Regions from separate parts of the Roseibium sp. AWQ4_290 genome, predicted to be linked through region 2. Evidence: predicted binding sites of a transcription regulator. Region 2 holds the regulator's gene; each other region holds the start of a gene.
What was found. Region 2 encodes PhoB, which activates phosphate uptake and scavenging genes when phosphate is short. Its sites were predicted from a motif close to TGTCATNNANCTGTCAT; they were not measured.

Region 1 (3,208 bases), on a different contig from region 2:
TCCTCCATCCTGTCGAGACGGAACATGCGGAAATCCCCGCGCAGCTCGCACCAGGCCACCAGGGTCCAGACCTTGCCCCAGAACCACAGGCCCAGCGGCCGGATGATCCGCTGGGACGGCTCGCCCTTGCCATCCCGGTAGACGATGGCAAGCCGCTTGCGCCCATCGGCAGCCGCTTCCAGAAAATCGATATGGTCCCGGACCTGAGGCGTCATTTCCGGTGCGAAGGCGTGGATTTCAACCTCGCTCTGGCGCACCCGCGTCTTTTCAGGCAGCACCGCATCGATCTTGATCATGGCCTCTTCGGCGGCCCGGGCCATGGCAGCGCCGCCCCAGGCGCGGATGATGCGGGCCCCCGCAAGAAGGGCGACGATTTCGTCCCGAGTGAACATAAGCGGCGGCAGGTCATAGCCATCGCGCAGGATATAGCCGACCCCGGCCGCCCCCTCGATGGGGACGCCGGAGGCCTGCAGATCTGCGATATCACGGTAGATCGTGCGTTCGGAGACCTCCAGCCATTCGGACAATTGCCGGGCGCGCACAAGACGGCCACCGCGCAGATATTGCACGATCTGGAAAAGGCGGTCGGCGCGTCTCATGCAGCCAATCCCATCAGAAGGGTTTCAAAAGGTTCTTCATGCGTCTCGTCCTTGCGCGGCCGGTCCAAGAGCGTGTCGCGTTCATCCGGATGCAAACTGCTTGTCTTTTGCGTTGAAATCCCTGATTTCAAGCCGCGAAAGACAGATCCGATCGAACGCGATTTGCTCTATTCGGCAAACAGCCCAATGGAATTGCCGTCCGGATCAAGGCAATAGGCGAATCGGCCGACCGGAATGGCAATCGGATCCGATATTACCTCGCCGCCCGCTTTCGCTAAGCGTTCCATTGTCTCTTCCAGCGTGTCGGGACAGGCCAGATGGATGGTCGGCCCCGTTCCCCTGGGCGCAGGCGTGCCGGGGTAAAGGTGCCCAGCCCGGCCTTCGCCTTGAACCGGAAACATGGCAAAATCATTCGGGCCACCGGTCTCCAGCACAAGCTCGGTCTGAAAAACCTCATTGTAAAAGCGCATGGCCTTCTCCAGATCGGACACAGGAATCTCCGTCCAGATGGTGAAATGGTCAGGTTTGAACGTCATGTCAGTCTCCTTGGAAAATGCAACGGAGCCGACTGTAACAAAGCCCTCCTGACACCTGCCTGTCAGGAGAGTGCGCAGGAAAGAAACGCTGCCGCCGCTCCCGCGCGGACGACCAAAGAACTGCCTCTGGCACGCCTTGCTCTATGACAGTTCGCAGACAGTGTGACAGCCCGCGCCGGATGACCGAGACAAAAGTTTAACGTTACGGACAATCCAGCGTCACTCAGGCCCGCCACTCTGGGCCCCGGCTGATCCCATGGCACTGTCCCATAGAGGTGTCTCTCAAGCTCTGTTCCATGGCCAATCCCTGGAGGCGTTCATGAAGAATCTGACTGTCACCCTGCTTCTTGCAGGCACAAGCCCTTTTGCTTTCGGCGCGGCCCTGTCCGGCGCGCTCGCCAAAGACGCAACCTATATCGGAACCGTTGATGCAGAAAGCGGCACGCAGCCTGCGGACACGGCCACCGGCAAGGTCTTTGTCGATGCCAACCGCAATTCCAAGCTGGATGACGGCGAAGCCGGCGTCCCCGGCGTCCTGGTGTCCAACGGCCGCGAAGTTGCCGTAACCGGCAAAGACGGCTCTTACGCCTTGCCGGTTTATGACGACATGAACCTTTTCATCACCAAGCCGGCCGGATATGCGCCTCCGCTCAATCAGGACATGGTTCCCCAGTTCAACTACATCCACAAGGTGGCCGGATCGCCGGATCTGCGCTTCGGCGGCATTGAAGCGACCGGCCCGATGCCCGCCTCTGTCAATTTTCCGCTGATCGAGGACAAGACCGGCGATGATTTCCAATGCCTCGTCTTCGGCGACACCCAGCCCTACACCAATCAGGAAATTGGCTATGTGCGCCAGACGGTCGGCACATTGCTGACCAACCGGGACAATTCAAAAACAGAATGCCTGCTGTTCGAAGGCGACGTGATGGGGGACGACCTCTCCCTTTATCCGCGCTTCAAGAAGATCATCGCCGCCGGCGGTGTGCCGCAATATTACGTTGCCGGCAACCATGACCTCGATTTCGATGCCAAGAGCGATGCTGACAGCTTCGACACCTTCCGCCGCGAATTCGGCCCGGAATACTATTCCTTCGACATCGGTCAGGTGCATTTCGTCGTTCTCGATGACGTGCGCTACCCGTGTAACGGTGTGGATGCCCACGCGTTCTGCGATCTGTCCGCAAAACCGTCCTATAACGGCGTCATCTCCGAGCGCCAGCTGGAATGGCTGAAAAACGATCTGGCCCATGTGCCGGAAACCAAGCTCATCGTCGTCAACGCGCATATTCCCTTCGTCACCTACACGGATGCGAATGCCCAAAAACACCAGGTGGACAACCTCGACAAGCTTTATGAGCTGATCGGGGACCGGCCCGCCCTTGGCCTTTCCGGCCACACCCACACGACGGAGCAGATCCTGCCCGGCGAATATTTCGAGGGCTGGAAAGAGGCCACAAACACGGGCCCTGCCAAGTTCCACCAAATCGTGACCGGCGCCGTCTCCGGCTCCTGGTGGGCCGGGGATCTGAACAATTCCGGCGTGCCCCACAGCACCCAGCGCCTCGGCGCGCCGCGCGGCTATTACATTCTGGATTTCTCAGGCGCCGACTATGTCGACACCTACAGGACCTTTGAGGGCACGCAGCAGGACCAGATGCACGTGGCTTTCAACTCGCCCCACTTCCGCGAATGGGCGGAAAAGCTGGTTGGCTACACCGAGCTCTATGACGTCCCGAGCGATATTACACCACCCGTGACGATCAACGACCTGGGCGACATGGACATGCTGACCAAGGCGGATCTAAGCGGCACCACCTATGTGGCGGTCAATGTCTGGAACGGCTCGAAGGACAGCAAGGTTTCCTTCTCCCTCAATGGCGGCGCGGCCACCGAGGCGGTCCGCACCCAGAAGGGTGAAGGGGAAGCTCCCAATGACGGTCCCACGTTTGCCGATCCGCTGGCGCTGGCCAAGCAGTCTACCAATGGCCGTCAGGCGATCCGCAGCACCTCCGGCGGCGACGAAACTGCCGGCTACCGCACCTGGCGCGGCACTGAATGGACAGGCATTGC
Region 2 (3,208 bases):
GGTCTATTACGGCGACACCCATGCCATCAAAGACGTGGATATTGAAATCCAGCCGCGTTCCGTTACGGCCTTCATTGGCCCGTCCGGCTGTGGCAAGTCGACCTTCCTGCGCACCTTGAATCGCATGAACGACACCATAGATATCTGTCGTGTCGAAGGCTCCATCAAGATTGACGGCGAAGACATTTACGATCCGAAGGTCGATCCGGTGCAGCTGCGAGCCAAGGTGGGCATGGTGTTCCAGAAGCCGAACCCGTTCCCGAAGTCGATCTACGACAATATTGCCTATGGTCCGCGGATCCACGGCCTGTCCCGCAACAAGGCGGAACTGGACGATATCGTGGCCTCGAGCCTGCAGAAGGCCGGCCTTTGGGAAGAAGTCAAGAACCGGCTGGATGAGCCGGGAACAGGCATGTCCGGCGGACAGCAACAGCGTCTGTGCATTGCGCGCGCAATTGCCGTCAGCCCGGAAGTGATCCTGATGGATGAACCATGTTCTGCACTTGATCCCATTGCTACGGCAAAGGTTGAGGAACTGATCGACGAGCTGCGCGAAAACTACACGATCGTGATCGTGACCCACTCCATGCAGCAGGCGGCCCGTGTCTCTCAGCGCACCGCGTTTTTCCACCTGGGAATTCTGGTTGAGGAAGGTCAGACAGAAGACATCTTTACCAACCCGCAGGACAAACGCACGCAGGATTACATCACCGGACGCTTTGGCTAAGCGTATTTGCGAAATCTGAAGGGGACACAGGATGTCTGAACATACAGTCTCGGCTTATGACGAGGAACTGACTGCCATGGCCGGCAAAGTCGCCGAGATGGGCGGCCTTGCAGAACGGGCGTTCGCGGATGCGGTGCATGCGCTGGTCAACCAGGATCTTGATCTGGCCAAGGCTACCATTTCCGGCGATGAACGCCTGGATGGGTTGCATCAGGACGTGGAGATGAAGCTGATCGAGATGATCGCCCGCCGCCAGCCCATGGGGCAGGACCTGCGCGAGATCACTGCCGCCAGCCGCATCGCCAATGACCTGGAGCGGGTGGGCGACCTGGCCAAGAACGTGGCCAAGCGTGTGATTGCCATCGATAGCAATCTCCAGTCCAAAAAGCTGGCCATCGGGGTCGAGCACATGACCGAGCTGGCCCTGTCCCAGCTCAAGCAGGTGCTTGACGCCTATACGCGGCGCGATGCCGAGGCGGCGCGCCGGGTGCAGGAAGGGGACGCGGAAGTCGACGCGATCTATACTTCCCTTTTCCGGGAATTGCTCACCTACATGATGGAAGACCCGCGGGTGATCACCCAATGTGTCCATTTGCTGTTCTGCGCCAAGAACATCGAGCGGATCGGGGATCACGCGACCAATATTGCGGAGAATGTCTTCTTCATGGTCACAGGCGAGCGTCTGCCGGAAGAGCGGGAAAAGCTCGACGAAACGACCAGCGCATAAACCTCTGCAAAAAACAGTGCGCAATTTCCGGCCGGCGCCTGGGCGCCGGCCGCCTAGACGGAGCAAGAACGAATGCCGAAGGTCCTCATCGTTGAAGACGAAGAACCGCTCAGCCTTCTCTTGAGATACAATCTGGAAGCGGAAGGATATCAGGTGGATTCCTGTGTCCGAGGCGATGAGGCGGAAATCCGCCTGCGGGAAAGCCTGCCGGATCTGCTGCTTCTGGACTGGATGCTGCCGGGCCTGTCCGGCATTGAACTGTGCCGCCGCCTGCGCACCCGCGAGGACACCGAGCGCCTGCCGGTTATCATGCTGACGGCGCGGGGCGAGGAAGCGGAGCGGATCCGCGGCCTGTCGACCGGGGCAGATGACTATGTGGTCAAGCCGTTCTCCGTGCCGGAGCTGATGGCGCGGGTCCGTGCGATCCTACGCCGGGCCAGCCCGGAAGTGGTCTCCACGATGTTGCGTTCCGGCGATATTGAACTGGACCGGGAAACCCACCGGGTCCGGCGCAATACCAAGGAAATCCACCTGGGCCCGACCGAGTTCCGCCTGCTGGAGTTCCTGATGACGTCGCCTGGGCGGGTGTTTTCCCGCGAGCAGCTTCTGGACGGTGTCTGGGGTCATGATGTCTATGTGGACGAGCGCACGGTTGATGTGCATGTGGGCCGTCTGCGCAAAGCCCTCAACAGGGGCAAGGCCAAGGACCCGATCCGCACGGTCCGCGGCGCGGGCTACGCCTTCAACGATCAGTTTTCAGCTGTCGGCTGATATCAACCTCACCAAACAGGACCCTATTCGACCGTGACATGAGAGCGTTCCGCAAGGAACGGGTCACAGGGTGATGTGCGGCTTCGTCCAAGACGCGCGACACGGCGGAACGCTCTCGTGTCGTAGCTTAAGGTGGCTCCTACCAACCTCAATAGATAGGAACCGATCTGACCGTGTTTGGGGACTGTTCGTCAAGGAGCAGGTTGCAGGGCGATATGGTTTATCGTTCAAAACTTGGGACGCAGCTGAACAGTCCTCAAACACGGCCTCGGTGGCCTGCTCCGGCCCGCCGGACTGCGTTGCGCCGCTTGAACGGCCAACAGGCCGGTCTGCGTGCCTCTCCTTGCCGGTGAACTTGCCCACTCCAATAGGGACCTTTTGGGTGAGGTTGGCATGGGGCCTAGTAGGGGGCTGGAAAATAAAAGCACGCTTCAAACTGAAAAGCCCGCCAAAATGGCGGGCTTTTCTCGTTTAAAAGAAGGTGGGGCGTCAGCCGGCCTTCGCAATCACTTTGCGGTCGCGGCGGCGGTCAGCGACCGGCTGGTAGGCGATCTTGCAGTGATGGGTGCAATAGGGAACACCGGCTTCGGACTGGCGGCCGCAGAAGTAGAAGTCGTCCGTCGCCGGGTCGCCGATCGGCCATTTGCAGGTGCGCTCGGTCAGCGTCAGGATCGTGGCACGCTGGGAGATCGGCACCACCAGTTCGGCCACCGGCTCTGGCTTGATCTCTGCAACGGGCGCAGGGGCTGTATCCGCCTTGAGCGCCGTCGCCCCAATTGTTTGCGGCGGCTGCTGGGCCGGCTTCTTCGGAGCTGAGCTGGTGTTGGTGTTGCTGGCGGTTGCAGAGCGCGGCCGACGGGGCTTGGTGCTTGCGCTTGAGGTCTTTGCCCGCCCGGACAGGCCAAGCCGGTGAACCTTGCCGATCACGGCATTCCGGGTGACGCCTCCAAGCTCGCCAGCGATCTGGCTTGCGCTCAAGCCGT
Region 3 (3,208 bases), on a different contig from region 2:
CACCGGAGAACTGTGTGGAGCTGAAATAGGTGTCCGGGTCGATGCCCATTTTTTCGAAGGACACGGACGGAACCAGGTAACCGGACGTGGAATTCGGATCGGCATAGCCCAGCTTCTTGCCTTTCATGTCATCGAGGCTTTCGATGTTGCTGTCGGCAAGGGCAACCATGATGGAGTGGTAGCCGGTGGACCCGTCAACCTGCTCGGTGGTCACGATCGGCTCGACCAGGTTCGGGTCGGCCAGGTAAAGAGATGAATAGCCGGACGCGCCCAGCTCGGCATAGTCCAGGTTGCCGCCCTTCAGGCCTTCCAGCGTGCCGGCATAATCAGCAGCCGGGAACAGTTTGACCGGAACACCGAGCAGTTTTTCAAAACGCTTGGCCAGGCACTCGTTGCTGCGCAGGCGGTCCGCCTCGTTTTCACCGCCCAGGATACCGATACGGAATTCCTCGATGTCTGCGGCGTTGGCAACGGACACATTGACGGCGTTCAGGGCGAACACGCTGACGGCGGCAGCCGCAACGATTTTGGAAAAGATCTTCATGAATTGACACTCCAAGAGGGTCTGTTTCGGATGACATTTGAGAGGATGAGCAAGCGGATCAAACCGTTGCGGCCGCCGGGGTCATCGCTCCGGCGGATTGCGTTGCGCCGGTCCCGCCGGCGTCGATTGCAGTTGAGGTCGCGGCCTCGTTGAAACTTTCGTCGGCCCCGTAGATTTCGCGGGCCGCATCAGTGGTCAGCTCTTCCGGCGGGCCATCGAACACCATGTGCCCGTCGCGCATGCCGATAACCCGGTCGCAATAGGTGCGCGCCGTGTCGAGCGTGTGCAGGTTGCAGATCACCACCTTGTTGTCGCGCTCATGGATTTCGCGCAGCGCGTCCATGACAATCTTCGCATTCATGGGATCGAGCGAGGCAATCGGCTCATCGGCCAGGATCATATGCGGGTCCTGCATCAGCGCCCGGGCAATCGCCACGCGTTGCTGCTGGCCGCCGGACAGTTCCTCGGCCCGTTTGGTCGCTTCCTGGGCAATGCCGAGACGGTCCAGATTGATCAGCGCCAGCGCCCGCTCTTCCCGGGAAAACAGTTTCAACAGGGAGGGAAGCGTTCCGTGCATGTTCAACCGGCCGAGCATCACATTGGTGACCACGTCGAGCCGGGGCACCAGATTGAACTGCTGGAAAACCATGGCGCAGTCGCGCTGCCAGCGGCGCATCATCCCGCCTTTCAGGCTCAAAATGTCCCGCCCCTCAAAGAGGATCTGCCCGGATGTGGCCGGGGTGAGCCGGTTGATCATGCGCAAGAGGGTGGACTTGCCCGCACCAGAGCGGCCAATGATGCCCACCATCTGCGGCTGGTCGATGGTGAAACTCACCTTGTGCACCGCAGTCCGGGCCCCGAAGGTCTTGGTCACATCCTGAAACTGAATCACGCGAGCCCTGCCCCATGAGTGTTGAAATGCAGGGCGACAAGAGCCATTTCAGGATTACAATTGCATGACATGTTTTTGACTTTAAGGTCAAAGATTTATGTCACTTCGGTGACATCTTGAGCTTGATCTTTGGCGAACCGTGCGAAGACAGCGGAAGAACGTCGCGTTGACAGCCTTTTTACGGTGTCACATCCGGTGCCGGACTTGCCTGAAATTCAGGCACCGCATCTGGAAAAATTTCCAGAGCATTACATTCAAGAGTTTTGGCATTGACACCACTCCCGCAAAAGGAGTGCCGCCGCGTTACAAAAACGTCATCAAACCGTCACCCAGACCACCCGCCCGCAGGCTAAAACCCGGTCCCGGTTCAAGTCCCTCCCCCAAAAATCCAGATGGAGTCCCGATGTCCGCCCCCACGCAAAAACAGGCCCTCTCCGAAGCCCCGACGATTCACCCGGACGCCAAGGTGCTCAATTGCGAGATCGGGGCCTGGACAGAAGTCGGAGCCCACACCCAGATGCGCGAAAGCCAGATGGGTAATTATTCCTATATCGTTCAGGAGGGGGACGTGGTCTGGAGCACCATCGGCAAATTCTGCTCCATTGCCCGCCGGGTGCGCCTCAATCCCGGCAACCACGCCACCTGGCGCGCCTCACAGCACCATTTCACCTACCGGGCGGCGGCCTATGGCCTGGGCGAAGACGACGCAGACTTCTTCCAGTGGCGCAAGGATGACTGGGTAACCCTCGGTCATGATGTGTGGATCGGGCACAATGTGACGGTGCTGGCCGGTGTCACCATCGGCACCGGGGCAATTGTTGCGGCCGGGGCGGTCGTCTCCAAGGATGTGGCGCCCTATACTGTGGTCGGCGGGGTCGCCGCCAAGCCGATCAAGCGCCGCTTCAGCGAAGCCCAGGAAGAGGCCCTTATGGAAATCTGTTGGTGGGACTGGAGCCACGATCAGCTGAAAGAACGCCTGCCGGACTTCCGCAACCTGACGATTGATGCTTTTATCGAAAAATACCGGTAGCAGACGGCCCCCGAGCCGGCTGTCTGTTTTACCGGCTCCCTCTCGCCGGAGTGTTCAGCCGATGGCTCCCCTCACCCGCCTGATCCTTTATGTACGTGACCCGGATCTGAGTGTCGCCTTTTATTGCCGGCACTTTGGCTACGAGAGGCAGTCTGATCCGGAAGACCGGCTGACGGAACTGGTTCCCCCGCCCGGGGGCAGTGCGCGGCTGTTGCTGCACAAGGCTGCCAAATCACAGAAACTTGGGCAAACTGCTGTCAAGCTCGTCTTCGACGTCTGCGATGTCGCAGCCTTTTGCGAGACAGCCGGACAGAACGGGCTGACCTTCGGGTCTTTACACAAGGCTGATGGATATGTCTTTGCCAATGCCAAGGACCCGGATGGCAATTCCATTCAAGTGTCCAGCCGGGCGTTCAAATAAGCCGTGCTCCCGGCACTCCGCATCTTTCCCTTGCACAACCGGCTCCGGTTTCACTGTGGTTGATCTGGTGCGTGTCGTGTTCAAATGGTTTCAAACCGTTTTGTCTTTTGCGTTGAAATTTCTGATTTCAGGCAGCGAAAGGCAAAACCGCTTTATCGCGACACGCTATAATCTGCCGTCATGATCACCGAGTGTGCTGTTCTACCCGCCAGTCTCGGCCCGTCCTTGCGCAGGTGGCGGGTGCTGAACCGCGTCAAGCAGCAAGTGCTGGCCGCCGAACTCGGCGTATCTCAAAGCCGGATTTCAAGATGGGAAAGCGGG
Region 4 (3,208 bases), on a different contig from region 2:
CCGCGTCTCAGCCGTTAAACACATAAAGGTGGAAACCACCATAGATGGAGGAGCGGTCCTGACGGCCAAGCTCCAGGCTTTCCTCTTCCTCATAGGTCCAGCGGTCCAGGATCTCGTCGGCCACACGGCCGGGCAGCAAGGTCGGCTCAGCAGCGGTGCGGAACACCACCCGTGCGCCCGGGCGGGCCGTGCGGGTGATTTCAGACCAGAGAGCGTTGAGCTGATGATCGGTCATCCAGTCCTGGGCATCGAGCAGCACATAAGCGTCCAGAGATCCCTCATCGACGGACTGGAGATGTTCGGTGAAGTTCCGGTTCAGAACCCGCACCCGACTGGCCCGTTCGCGGATCTCTTCAAAATGATCGCGCTTCAGATAGGGCGGCAGCGGGCCGGATTCCCCGGTGGTTTCTTGAGTCTTGGGCGCATAGCCCCGGCCAAAGGCCTGCCAGGCGAAATAGTTGTCCTTCATGGAAAAGTCGCAGGCGAGTTTCTCCAGCCGTTCCTTGAGCACCGCGGACATATTTCCGTCCGCATTGGCGGACACGAGCGCGTCATACTGCGCTGGCGGAATGCCGAGGCCATAAAGAGACATTTTCTTTGACGTCGCCCAGCGCACCAGGCGCTTGTCGAAGAGCGGCGCCAAGGCGCTGTCGAAGAAGCTGCGCTGTTCTTCCAGGGACCGGGTCTTGACCATATGTTTCGGATCGATCCCGTAAAGGCGGGCGACCAGATGGCCAACCCCGATGCAATAGCCGAGCAGTCCGTGATGGTAGAGATCGCGGGAGAACAGGGTGATGCGCTTGCGGCCCCAATTGGCCAGATCCCGGCCTTCCCAGTAGGCAATCGTCTCTGGATCGAGATTGTCTTTCAAAAACCGGTTATAGGCGGCCACATTGGCCTTTTCATCGGCTTCACCGAAGAACCGGTAGAAGGTTTCGTAATTGGGGAAGTGCTTGGCAGCGGCCAGTTTGAGGCGGCCCAGCGCCACATGGGCCCGGTTCAGGTCAACGGCGGTGATCTCGGCCGGGTTGGCGGTGAGATAGGACATCACATTGCAGCCGCCGGACGCGATCGCAATCATTTTGGACTCGGGTGTCAGCCGCAAGGCCCGCATGTCCACATCCGGATCTTCCCAGATCTGCGGATAGACAAGCCCCTTGAAAGCGAAGGTGAAGAGGCGCTCCAAGATCCCTTCCCGGGATGTTGCCTCCGAACGGTGCACCGCATTCTTGAGACGTTTCTTCGAAGCTGTGAGCGTGCTCTGCGCCATTACTTTCTCCCGAGTCATCGCGCGACTGAATTGCCCTGCGATACGGCAAGCAGACGACAATTTGGTGACGCTGACAGGAAAAACTGCGCTTATCCGGATAATAAAAACCCCCGCAAGTTGCGGGGGCTGTTCGTGCTGCGGACGGGTCCGGTCCTTTAGCGGGTAATGACCACGAAATCCGTGCCCAGTCCCGTATTGCGCTTGTAACTGCGGTCAGTCACCGTCAGCGATGTGCCGGGGGTCAGCATCCGGGACAGGTCAACCGCCACTTTTGCGGAGATCTCAAGCCGGTTCAAAACGTCCTCGGCTGTGCCGCCGCGCTCCCCTTCCGCCGACACCGCAATCCACTCGACTGTTGTATCGCCCTGCTCAAAGCCAAGCGCGGTGAAGACATGGGTGCCGATTTCCTGATCGATGTCCTTGATGGTGACTGGAGCGGAATAAATGTCCCGGAACTTCCGGCGCACACGCAGCATCGCGTTTTGAGGCTTTTCATAGCCGGCTTCGGCAAAAAGGCGCGCGGTCAGCCCATCTGTGATGTTGCCGGTGACCGGCAGCTCGGCACCTTCCTGATAAAGGCGGATGGCAGCCCGGGTCTTGCGGCCCGCAACACCGTCCACTGGACCGGCCTCATAGCCGAGCTTGTTCAACAGCCGCTGCAGCACCTTCACCTTGTTGGGCGGCTTTTGCGGCGTAATGATCATTCGCAGCGGACGGTCGAAATGGGGATTGTCCGGCTGGGCAACTGTCAGCGGCGCCTGGAGCGCGGCCGGGCGGATGGCCCCGCGCAGGGCCGGGTCCGACTCAATTGTCTTGCCGGACAGGCTCGCCACCTCCGTGGCTGGCGCATAGGGCTGAGGCAATGCGGGGCTGCGCACACTTTGCGGCGCCGCCTCGCCCTTTGTCACAACCACCTGCACGCCCCGCTCCGTCATGGAATAGAGCGACTTGGCAAAGGGGCGCGGCAGACGGATGCAGCCATGGGAGGCCGGATAGCCGGGCAGTTTGCCCACATGAAGCGCCACACCCGACCAGGTCAGGCGCTGCATGAACGGCATCGGCGCATTGTCATAGAGATTGGAGAAATGCTTGCGGCGCTTTTCCAGGATCGAAAACACCCCGGTCGGCGTACTGTGACCGCGCTTGCCGGAGGAAATCGGCGACACTTCAATCAGATCCAGTCCCCGGTACACCCGGATGTTCTGCTCTTTCAGCGACACCAGCATATGAAGCGGCGCTTCGGGCGCTTGCTCGGCGCCAGTCTCAGGCGCTGTATCGCGCGCCGAAGCAGCGGTGACAACGGCCATGGACATGGCCGCGGCGGTGAAAAGCCGGCCAGCCGGACCGGTGCGCAATATATGAAACATTCCAAACAACATCCCGGAGCTCCCCAACGCAAAACCCAAAAGCTCAACGAAAACCCTTTACCCAAGGGAACTATGACCTGTAACGATTTGAGATCAGGTTAGGAAACACGGTTACCCATTTGTTTCCAGACCTGACCGCCCATCCAGCTTGACATCCTAGCCAGCCGGCCACTGTCATTCACATCACAAATTGTTTGGAACCGTCACAACACGCCCGACGATCCAGCATGCCGAGCCCCGTAGGCGGATCGCACCCCGTCTTCTGACTTTGAAAACGCTACGTCAGGTTACTTTTTGGACACACCATCTTGAAAAATCACCGCTTCGCCTTCGGACGGGGCCGTCAGCTCGCCCTCCCACATCACCTGATGACCGCGCACAATCGTGCCCACGGGCCAGCCGGTAACGTCCTTGCCGTCATAGGGGGTCCAGCCGCATTTGGAAGCGATCCATTCGTTGCGAATAGTCTCTGTCCGTTTCATGTCAACAACCGTGAAATCGGCGTCATAGCCAACGGCAATCCGGCCCTTGCGCGCAGGCTGGAACAGGCGGGCCGGGCCTGCGCTGGTCA

Region 1: ACXAH0_RS07650 (calcineurin-like phosphoesterase C-terminal domain-containing protein) is a predicted target of PhoB. The motif match lies at 1,279-1,295, and genes of this name have one in related genera.
Region 3: ACXAH0_RS21375 (DapH/DapD/GlmU-related protein) is a predicted target of PhoB. The motif match lies at 1,749-1,765, and genes of this name have one in related genera.
Region 4: ACXAH0_RS15105 (BtaA family protein) is a predicted target of PhoB. The motif match lies at 1,324-1,340, and genes of this name have one in related genera.

The regions. Positions count from the first base shown of each region.
Region 1 covers NZ_JBSWYG010000006.1:41,833-45,040, reverse strand. The annotation lists gene ACXAH0_RS07660 (helix-turn-helix transcriptional regulator) at 1-599, opposite strand, end outside; gene ACXAH0_RS07655 (VOC family protein) at 767-1,135, opposite strand; gene ACXAH0_RS07650 (calcineurin-like phosphoesterase C-terminal domain-containing protein) at 1,455-3,208, shown strand, end outside.
Region 2 covers NZ_JBSWYG010000030.1:21,458-24,665, forward strand. The annotation lists gene pstB (phosphate ABC transporter ATP-binding protein PstB) at 1-727, shown strand, start outside; gene phoU (phosphate signaling complex protein PhoU) at 759-1,454, shown strand; gene phoB (phosphate regulon transcriptional regulator PhoB) at 1,527-2,225, shown strand; gene ACXAH0_RS23260 (GcrA family cell cycle regulator) at 2,715-3,208, opposite strand, start outside.
Region 3 covers NZ_JBSWYG010000024.1:62,034-65,241, forward strand. The annotation lists gene phnD (phosphonate ABC transporter substrate-binding protein) at 1-544, opposite strand, end outside; gene phnC (phosphonate ABC transporter ATP-binding protein) at 603-1,436, opposite strand; gene ACXAH0_RS21375 (DapH/DapD/GlmU-related protein) at 1,840-2,466, shown strand; gene ACXAH0_RS21380 (VOC family protein) at 2,528-2,887, shown strand; gene ACXAH0_RS21385 (helix-turn-helix domain-containing protein) at 3,068-3,208, shown strand, end outside.
Region 4 covers NZ_JBSWYG010000014.1:34,851-38,058, forward strand. The annotation lists gene ACXAH0_RS15105 (BtaA family protein) at 8-1,270, opposite strand; gene ACXAH0_RS15110 (L,D-transpeptidase) at 1,426-2,637, opposite strand; gene ACXAH0_RS15115 (dihydroorotase) at 2,925-3,208, opposite strand, start outside.